DNA from 3 places in the Streptomyces sp. NPDC057877 genome. Region 2 is predicted to be linked to each of the others. Evidence: predicted binding sites of a transcription regulator. Region 2 holds the regulator's gene; each other region holds the start of a gene.
The links. The regulator HrcA, encoded in region 2, represses chaperone genes, less so after heat shock. The targets are predictions, from matches to a motif close to TTNGCACTCNGNNNNNCNGAGTGCNAA.

Region 1: the regulator HrcA is predicted to act here: its motif matches at 1,955-1,981, upstream of groES (co-chaperone GroES).
Region 3: the regulator HrcA is predicted to act here: its motif matches at 1,815-1,841, upstream of groL (chaperonin GroEL).

What each region holds. Positions count from the first base shown of each region.
Region 1 is NZ_JBHVMS010000014.1:57,487-60,730, forward strand. Features, by position in the region: gene groL (chaperonin GroEL) at 1-1,379, opposite strand, end outside; gene groES (co-chaperone GroES) at 1,500-1,808, opposite strand; gene ACFVQG_RS34680 (polysaccharide deacetylase family protein) at 2,051-2,761, opposite strand; gene ACFVQG_RS34685 (polysaccharide deacetylase family protein) at 2,758-3,244, opposite strand, start outside.
Region 2 is NZ_JBHVMS010000004.1:539,743-542,986, forward strand. Features, by position in the region: gene ACFVQG_RS13955 (DUF3097 domain-containing protein) at 1-48, opposite strand, end outside; gene ACFVQG_RS13960 (MBL fold metallo-hydrolase) at 81-812, opposite strand; gene hrcA (heat-inducible transcriptional repressor HrcA) at 975-1,991, shown strand; gene dnaJ (molecular chaperone DnaJ) at 1,992-3,128, shown strand.
Region 3 is NZ_JBHVMS010000008.1:126,113-129,356, forward strand. Features, by position in the region: gene thrC (threonine synthase) at 1-764, shown strand, start outside; gene ACFVQG_RS24790 (MoaD/ThiS family protein) at 761-1,036, shown strand; gene ACFVQG_RS24795 (cold-shock protein) at 1,479-1,682, shown strand; gene groL (chaperonin GroEL) at 2,004-3,244, shown strand, end outside.

The sequences.
Region 1 (3,244 bases), on a different contig from region 2:
AGACCGGCGTTCTCGGCGATCCAGCGCAGCGGCTCGACGGCGGCCTTGCGGACCACGGCGACACCGGTGGCCTCGTCGCCGGTCTTGCCGAGGTTGCCCTCGAGCACCTTGACGGCGTGGACCAGGGCGGAGCCACCACCGGAGACGATGCCCTCCTCGACCGCGGCGCGGGTCGCGGAGATGGCGTCCTCCAGACGGTGCTTGCGCTCCTTCAGCTCCACCTCGGTGGCGGCGCCGACCTTGATCACGCACACGCCGCCGGCCAGCTTCGCGAGGCGCTCCTGGAGCTTCTCGCGGTCCCAGTCGGAGTCGGTGTTCTCGATCTCGGCCTTGATCTGGTTGACGCGGCCCTCGACGTCGGCCTTCTGACCGGCGCCGTCGACGAGGGTGGTGTCGTCCTTGGTGACCGTGACGCGGCGGGCGGAGCCGAGGATGTCCAGACCGGCCTGGTCGAGCTTGAGGCCGACCTCCTCGGAGATGACCGTGGCGCCGGTGAGGACCGCCATGTCCTGGAGCATCGCCTTGCGGCGGTCACCGAAGCCGGGGGCCTTCACGGCGACGGCGTTGAAGGTGCCGCGGATCTTGTTGACGACCAGGGTCGACAGGGCCTCGCCCTCGACGTCCTCGGCGATGATCAGCAGCGGCTTGGAGGCGTTCGACTGGATGATCTTCTCAAGCAGCGGCAGGAGGTCCTGGATGGAGGAGATCTTGCCCTGGTTGATGAGGATGTACGGGTCCTCGAGGACGGCCTCCATGCGCTCCTGGTCCGTCACGAAGTACGGCGACAGGTAGCCCTTGTCGAAGGCCATGCCCTCGGTGAAGTCCAGCTCCAGACCGAAGGTGTTGGACTCCTCGACGGTGATGACACCGTCCTTGCCGACCTTGTCCATCGCCTCGGCGATCAGCTCGCCGACCTGCTGGTCCTGGGCGGACAGCGCGGCCACGGCGGCGATGTCGGACTTCTCGTCGATCGGGCGGGCGGTCGCGAGCAGGTCCTCGGCGACGGCGGCGACGGCCGCGTCGATGCCCTTCTTCAGGGCGGCGGGGGAGGCACCGGCGGCGACGTTCTTCAGGCCCTCGCGGACCAGCGCCTGGGCCAGGACGGTCGCGGTGGTCGTACCGTCACCCGCGATGTCGTTGGTCTTGGTCGCCACCTCCTTCACCAGCTGGGCGCCGAGGTTCTCGTACGGGTCCTCGACCTCGACCTCACGGGCGATGGTGACGCCGTCGTTGGTGATGGTGGGGGCGCCGAACTTCTTGTCGATGACGACGTTGCGGCCCTTGGGGCCGATCGTCACCTTCACGGTGTCGGCGAGCTTGTTGACGCCGCGCTCGAGGGCGCGACGGGCGTCCTCGTCGAACTTCAGGATCTTCGCCATGGCAGCGGGAGCCCTCTCGGAAAGCTAGGGGGTAAAGAAACTGCGCCCCGGGCGCCCGGCTTCGTTATCGGTCGCGGGGGCAGCCAGGGGCGCAGTGTGAAGCAAGGTGCTTCGGGTGAACTACTTCTCGATGATCGCGAGCACGTCGCGGGCCGAGAGAACGAGGTACTCCTCGTTGTTGTACTTCACCTCGGTGCCGCCGTACTTGCTGTAGAGCACGACGTCGCCGACGGAAACGTCGAGCGGAAGGCGGTTGCCGTCCTCGAAGCGGCCCGGGCCCACGGCCAGGACGACGCCCTCCTGGGGCTTCTCCTTGGCGGTGTCCGGGATGACCAGGCCAGAGGCCGTGGTCTGCTCGGCGTCCAGCGGCTGGACCACGATGCGGTCCTCGAGCGGCTTGATGGCAACCTTGGAGCTGGCGGTCGTCACGATCCGACCTCCCCCTTCGGAGATCTCACGGGGTTAACTGTCTGAGGTGGCGACCAGGTCGATCCGTCGTCGCGGGTGCCGGACCTGCCCGTCGCGTTGTTGGCACTCTCCGGTGGTGAGTGCCAGAGCCGAGACTATGACTGCGGTTAGCACTCGGTCAAGCGGAGTGCCAATTGCCCGCGGCGCGGCGGGGGTTTTTGGCTCATGCCGGTGTGTGAGCGCGCCCGGCGTGTGAGCGACAGTTACAGGTAGTCCTCCAGCCGCCCCACACTCAGCCCCGCCCCCTTCACCTCCCCCAGCACCCGCAGCGTCCGGTCGACGACCGCTGTCGCGTCGGCGTCGTCCGGGGTGACGGAGATGATGTCGCCGGGCCGGAGGCGCTGGGGGCCCCGGACGTAGGTCAGGCCGGCGCCGGTGGCGACAGCGCGCCACAGGGCGATGGCGGTGATGCCGCAGTCGGCGGCGGCGCGGCGGGTGGTGGCGTCGTGGGCGCCGTACGGGGGGCGCAGGAGGTGGGGGCGGACACCGAAGCGTGCGTGCAGCTTGTGCTGCTGCCCGCAGATCTCCGCGCGCTGCCCGGCGTACGGCAGTCCGCGCAGGGCAGCGTGGTCGAGGGTGTGGTTCTGGATGCCCGCCCCGACCGACCGCAGCCGGGCGAAGTGCCCATAACCGGGCCCGGCGACACGGTCGGTGAGGAACAGCGTCACGGGCAGCCGCAGCTCCCGGATCGCCTCGACGAACCTCGGGTCCCGCTCCGCGCCGTCGTCATACGTGAGGAAGACAACCCGGTCCCGGGTCGCCACCCGATCCACCACCGACGGCAGCCGCGCCTGCCCCCCTGCCGCCCGCGCGTCGACCGGCGGCACGGGCACCGCGGACCGGGCACAGCCGCTGACCAGGAGCAGGACGACCGCCGCGCAGGCCCAGCCGACGACGGCGACCGGCGACCTCACAGGTAGTCCTCCAGCCGCGCCACCGCGTACCCCTTCGCCGTCACCTTGTCGAGGAAGCGGCGGATCATGTCGGGCATCGTGCCCTTCCAGTCGCCGCGGCCCCGGAAATGGGTGAGGACGATGTCGCCGGGGTGGAGGTCGCGGTCCCACTCGCGGTAGTCCCAGCGGTCGACGAAGACCTCCTCGTTCCACAGGGGTACGTGCGTGATGCCGCAGGACTTCGCGGCGCGCAGGGTGTCCTTGTTGTAGTTGCCGAAGGGTGGGCGGAAGAGGGTGGGGCGGGTGCCGTAGCGCCTCTCGATGACGTCCTGCATGCCGCAGATCTCGCGCTTCTGGCGGGCGTGGGAGAGGCCGGGCAGGTAGGGGTGGTGGAGGGTGTGGTTGTTCAGCACGACGCCCCGGGCCTGCATCCGCTTGAAGTAGCCGTAGTCCTCCTTGACCAGGTAGTCGCTGAGGAAGGCGGTGTACGGGATCCTCAGCTCG
Region 2 (3,244 bases):
CCGGGGCTTCTTCCAGGGCGGGGTCAGGTCGGCGGAGTACTGGCGCATTCGGATGACGATATGGACACGCCCGCGCCCGCTCAGCCCGACACGCCGAAGCGGGCGGCCAGCGCGTCCCGCTGGGCGCGCACGTACGCCGCGTCCACCACCGCTCCGTGACCGGGGACGTACACCGCGCTCTCGCCGCCGAGGGACAGCAGCCGGTCCAGGGCGTCCGGCCACTGCGACGGTACGGCGTCAGGACCGGCCTGCGGATCGCCGGACTCCTCGACCAGGTCGCCGCAGAAGACCACCTCCGGGTCGCCCGGCACCAGCACCGCCAGGTCGTGGGCCGTGTGCCCCGGGCCCACGTTGGCCAGCAGCGCCTGGCGCCCGCTGCCCAGGTCGAGCGTCCACTCGCCGGAGACATGGTGGCGGGGCGGGACCACGGTCTCCGCGGCCTCCGCCGCCGGGCGCTCGGCGAGACCGTGCCGGACGGCGTCCGTGCGCAGCTCCTCGCGCCCGCGCCGGGAGCCGAGCACCGCGTCCACGCCGACCGCGCCGTACACCTCCGCGCCCGCGAACGCCGCCGCGCCGAGGACGTGGTCGAAGTGGGGATGGGTGAGCGCGAGGTGGGTCACACGGTCACCGGCGAGCGCCTGCGCCTGCGTACGCAACCGGGCGCCCTCCGCGAGGCTGGACCCCGCGTCCACCACCAGCGCCGCGCCCGCCCCGATCACCAGCCCCACCGTGCAGTCCCACACCGGCAACCGGCACCGCCCGACCCCCGGCGCCAGCCGCTCCCACCCCAGCTCTTCCCAAGTCACGGTCATACCCGCGACGCTAGCCGTATCGCCCGCGTGTGCGTGACGTCGCAGGACCGGCCTTGCCGGGGGCGTACCCGACCGCCGTACACTGGGCCGGGTAAGGCTGGCACTCACATGGGCCGAGTGCCAGGGGGAGCGTCAAGGGGACGACCGCTGGAGGTGTGCGCGATGCTCAGTGAACGAAGGCTCCAGGTGCTGCGCGCCATCGTCCAGGACTACGTCGGCACCGAGGAGCCCGTCGGTTCCAAGGCGCTCACCGAGCGGCACGGCCTCGGTGTCTCCCCGGCCACCGTGCGCAACGACATGGCGGCCCTGGAGGACGAGGGGTACATCGCCCAGCCGCACACCAGCGCCGGGCGCATCCCGACGGACAAGGGCTACCGGCTGTTCGTCGACAAGCTCGCCGAGGTCAAGCCGCTCACCGCGCCGGAGCGGCGCGCGATCCAGAACTTCCTCGACGGCGCCGTCGACCTCGACGACGTCGTGGCCCGCACGGTACGGCTGCTGGCGCAGCTCACCCGGCAGGTCGCGGTCGTGCAGTACCCGTCGCTGACCCGCTCGACGGTGCGGCACGTGGAGCTGCTGGCGCTGGCCCCGGCGCGCCTGATGCTGGTCCTGATCACGGACACCGGCCGGGTCGAGCAGCGCATGGTCGACTGCCCGGCGCCGTTCGGCGAGACATCGTTGGCGGATCTGCGGGCGCGGCTGAACAGCCGGGTCGCGGGCCGCCGGTTCACCGATGTGCCCACCCTCGTCGAGGACCTGCCCGAGGCCTTCGACATCGAGGACCGGGGCACGGTCTCGACGGTGCTCTCCACCCTGCTGGAGACACTCGTCGAGGAGAACGAGGAGCGGCTGATGATCGGCGGCACCGCCAATCTCACCCGCTTCGGACATGACTTCCCCCTCGTGATCCGGCCCGTCCTGGAGGCCCTTGAGGAGCAGGTCGTGCTCCTCAAGCTCCTGGGCGAGGCGAAGGATCCGGGCATGACCGTGCGTATCGGTCACGAGAACGCCCATGAGGGACTCAACTCCACCTCGGTGGTGTCGGTCGGCTACGGTTCGGGCGGCAGGGCAGTAGCCAAGCTCGGCGTGGTCGGACCGACCCGCATGGATTACCCGGGAACGATGGGAGCGGTACGAGCGGTGGCACGGTACGTCGGACAGATCCTGGCGGAGTCGTAGGTGGCCACGGACTATTACGCCGTTCTCGGCGTGCGTCGCGACGCGTCGCAGGAAGAGATCAAGAAGGCCTTCCGGCGGCTCGCGCGCGAGCTGCACCCGGACGTCAACCCCGATCCGAAGACCCAGGAGCGGTTCAAGGAGATCAACGCCGCTTACGAGGTGCTGTCGGACCCGCAGAAGAAGCAGGTCTACGACCTCGGCGGCGACCCGCTCTCCCAGGCGGGCGGCGGTGGCGCGGGCGGCTTCGGCGCGGGTGGCTTCGGGAACTTCTCGGACATCATGGACGCGTTCTTCGGCACGGCGTCGCAGCGCGGGCCGCGCTCGCGCACCCGCCGGGGCCAGGACGCCATGATCCGGATCGAGGTGGAGCTGGACGAGGCGGCCTTCGGTACGACGAAGGACATCCAGGTCGACACGGCCATCGTCTGCTCCACCTGCAACGGTGAGGGCGCCGCGCCGGGCACCTCCGCGCAGACCTGTGACATGTGCCGCGGCCGGGGTGAGGTCTCCCAGGTCACCCGGTCCTTCCTGGGCCAGGTCATGACCTCGCGGCCGTGCCCGCAGTGCCAGGGCTTCGGCACCGTCGTGCCCACCCCGTGCCCGGAGTGCGCCGGGGACGGGCGGGTGCGCTCGCGGCGGACGCTGACCGTGAAGATCCCCGCCGGTGTCGACAACGGCACCCGCATCCAGCTCGCCGGTGAGGGCGAGGTCGGGCCCGGCGGCGGTCCGGCCGGTGACCTGTACGTCGAGATCCACGAGCTGCCGCACCCCATGTTCCAGCGGCGCGGCGACGACCTGCACTGCACGGTGACCCTCCCGATGACGGCTGCGGCCCTCGGCACGAAGGTGCCGCTGGAGACGCTGGACGGCATGGAGGAGGTCGACATCCGGCCGGGCACCCAGTCCGGGCAGTCGATCCCGCTGCACGGGCGCGGTGTGACGCATCTGCGCGGCGGCGGGCGCGGTGACCTCATCGTGCACGTCGAGGTGCAGACGCCGTCCAAGCTGGACGTCGAACAGGAGCGGCTGCTGCGCGAGCTGGCCAAACTGCGCGGCGAGGAGCGGCCCCAGGGCCAGTTCCAGCCCGGCCAGCAGGGCCTGTTCTCGCGCCTGAAGGACGCGTTCAACGGCCGCTGACGGACGCCTTCGACGGCTGCTGTGGGGCACCTTCAACGGCCGGTGACGGACGCCTTCACTGGCCGTTGAGGGGCACCTCCAACGGCCGTTGACGGACGCCTTCGACGGCCGCTGTG
Region 3 (3,244 bases), on a different contig from region 2:
CGCACGACCTGGAGCAGGGCAAGGTCGTCATGGCCGCCGTGTACGGCGGTGAGCTGGTGGGCATCGAGGGCAACTACGACGACGTCAACCGGTTCTGTTCCGAGCTGATCGGCGATCCCGCGGGGGAGGGCTGGGGGTTCGTGAACGTGAACCTGCGGCCCTACTACGCCGAGGGGTCCAAGACGCTCGCGTACGAGGTGTGCGAGCAGCTCGGGTGGCGGCTGCCCGACCAGATCGTGGTGCCGATCGCCTCCGGGTCGCAGCTGACGAAGATCGACAAGGGGCTGAAGGAACTGGTCGAGCTGGGGCTCGTCGAGGACCGGCCGTACAAGATCTTCGGCGCGCAGGCGCTGGGGTGCTCACCGGTCTCCAGCGCCTTCAAGGCCGGGCACGACGTGGTGCGGCCGCAGAAGCCGGACACCATCGCCAAGTCGCTGGCCATCGGCAACCCCGCGGACGGGCCGTACGTGCTCGACATCGCCCGGCGTACGGGGGGTGCGGTGGAGGACGTCACGGACGAGCAGATCGTCGACGCCATCAAGCTGCTCGCCCGCACCGAGGGCATCTTCGCCGAGACCGCGGGTGGCGTGACGGTCGGCGTGACGCGCAAGCTGATCGAGAACGGCGTGCTCGACCCCGGGCTGACGACCGTCGTCCTCAACACCGGTGATGGACTCAAGACGCTGGACGCGGTGGCCGGTACCGGCCTCACCGCGACCATCCGACCCAACCTGGACTCCTTCCGAGAGGCTGGCCTCGCATGAGCGTGACCGTTCGCATCCCGACCATCCTGCGCACCTACACCGGCGGTCAGGCCGAGGTCGCCGCCGAGGGCGCCACCCTCGCCGAGGTCATCTCGGACCTGGAGAAGAACCACACCGGGATCGCGGCCCGGGTCCTCGACGACCAGGGCAAGCTGCGCCGGTTCGTGAACGTGTACGTCAACGACGACGACGTGCGCTTCGAGCAGGGCCTGGAGACGGCCACGCCGGACGGCGCGGGCGTGTCGATCATTCCGGCGGTCGCCGGAGGCTGAACCGGGCGGCGAGTATTACTTTCGGTAATGCTCATTACGGACCGTTCATCGAATGGCCCCCTCCGTAAGAGAAGCGGAGGGGGCCATTCCATGTGGTTGAGCGCGGTAGAGTTGGGGAACGGGTCGCCTTCCGCGCGCCGAGCGCATATCAGTTCCGGCTGCGCCTGCGATAAGAAGTAGCCAAAGTGTCTGCCACCTTTGCGCCATTCCCACCTTTTGTCGGGCCCGACTTGCCCTGAATTCGGGTGAATTCTACGTAAATTCCCGACCGGTACTGCCCGGAATTCTCGTCCGACTGACCTGTTGCAGACGGCAGTTGGACAGATACATTCAGCCGCGGTCGACGCGTTCCGGCGCACGCCCCCAATCCACGGGGGGTGAGGTCTGACCCGGATCCGCGAAGTGTGGATCTGTGCAAGGGCCAGTAATAGGGGAGTTAGGCATGGCTCAGGGCACCGTCAAGTGGTTCAACGCGGAGAAGGGGTACGGCTTCATCGCGGTCGACGGTGGTGCGGACGTCTTCGTCCACTACAGCGCGATTCAGATGGACGGTTACCGCACCCTGGAAGAGGGCCAGCGGGTCGAGTTCGAGATCTCGCAGGGTCAGAAGGGCCCGCAGGCCGACATGGTTCGCGTCACCGCCTGAACGTTCTTCCACGAAGGGCCCGCACCAGCAGTCACCGCTGCTGGTGCGGGCCCTTCGTGCTGGCCGGGGGCGCGGGGCCGTGCGGCGGGGTGTTCGCGGGCGGCTGAGCGCCCGTCCGGAACCCGGTAGCCGCTTGCACTCGCATGGGTCGAGTGCTAATCATTGGCGTTAGCACTCTGAAGGTGAGAGTGACAAAGAAGGACCGGGTCGGTGAGGCCGCAGGCCAGGTGGGGCAAGGAACCACACGGCAGGCGAGCCGTCCGTCGCGGGCGCGGGCGCGGTCCGAAGGAATCACCCCCAGTCCTGGAGGGACCACTTCACATGGCCAAGATCATCGCGTTCGACGAGGAGGCGCGGCGCGGCCTCGAGCGCGGCATGAACCAGCTCGCGGACGCCGTGAAGGTGACGCTCGGCCCCAAGGGCCGCAACGTCGTCCTCGAGAAGAAGTGGGGCGCCCCCACGATCACCAACGACGGTGTCTCCATCGCCAAGGAGATCGAACTCGAGGACCCGTACGAGAAGATCGGCGCCGAGCTGGTCAAGGAAGTCGCCAAGAAGACGGACGACGTCGCCGGTGACGGTACGACCACCGCGACCGTCCTCGCCCAGGCCCTCGTCAAGGAAGGCCTGCGCAACGTCGCCGCCGGTGCCAACCCGATGGCCCTGAAGCGCGGCATCGAGAAGGCCGTCGAGGCCGTCTCCGGTGCGCTGCTCGACCAGGCCAAGGAGGTCGAGACCAAGGAGCAGATCGCCTCCACGGCCTCCATCTCCGCCGCCGACACCCAGATCGGCGAGCTGATCGCCGAGGCGATGGACAAGGTCGGCAAGGAAGGCGTCATCACCGTCGAGGAGTCCCAGACCTTCGGTCTGGAGCTCGAGCTGACGGAGGGCATGCGCTTCGACAAGGGCTACATCTCCGCCTACTTCGCGACCGACATGGAGCGCATGGAGGCGTCGCTCGAGGACCCGTACATCCTCATCGCCAACTCCAAGATCTCCTCGGTCAAGGACCTGCTCCCGCTCCTGGAGAAGGTCATGCAGTCGGGCAAGCCGCTGCTGATCATCGCCGAGGACGTCGAGGGCGAGGCCCTGTCGACCCTGGTCGTCAACAAGATCCGCGGCACCTTCAAGTCCGTCGCCGTCAAGGCTCCCGGCTTCGGTGACCGCCGCAAGGCCATGCTCGGCGACATCGCCATCCTCACGGGCGGCGAGGTCATCTCCGAGGAGGTCGGCCTCAAGCTGGAGAACGCGACCCTGGACCTCCTGGGCCGCGCCCGCAAGGTCGTCATCACCAAGGACGAGACCACCATCGTCGACGGTGCCGGCTCCGCCGACCAGGTCGCCGGTCGTGTGAACCAGATCCGCGCCGAGATCGAGAACAGCGACTCCGACTACGACCGCGAGAAGCTCCAGGAGCGCCTGGCCAAGCTCGCGGGCGGCGTGGCCGTCATCAAGGCCGGTGCCGCGACCGAGGTCGAGCTGAAGGAGCGCAAGCACCGCATCGAGGACGCCGTCCGCAACGCCAAGGCGGCCGTCGAGGAGGGCATCGTCGCCGGCGGTGG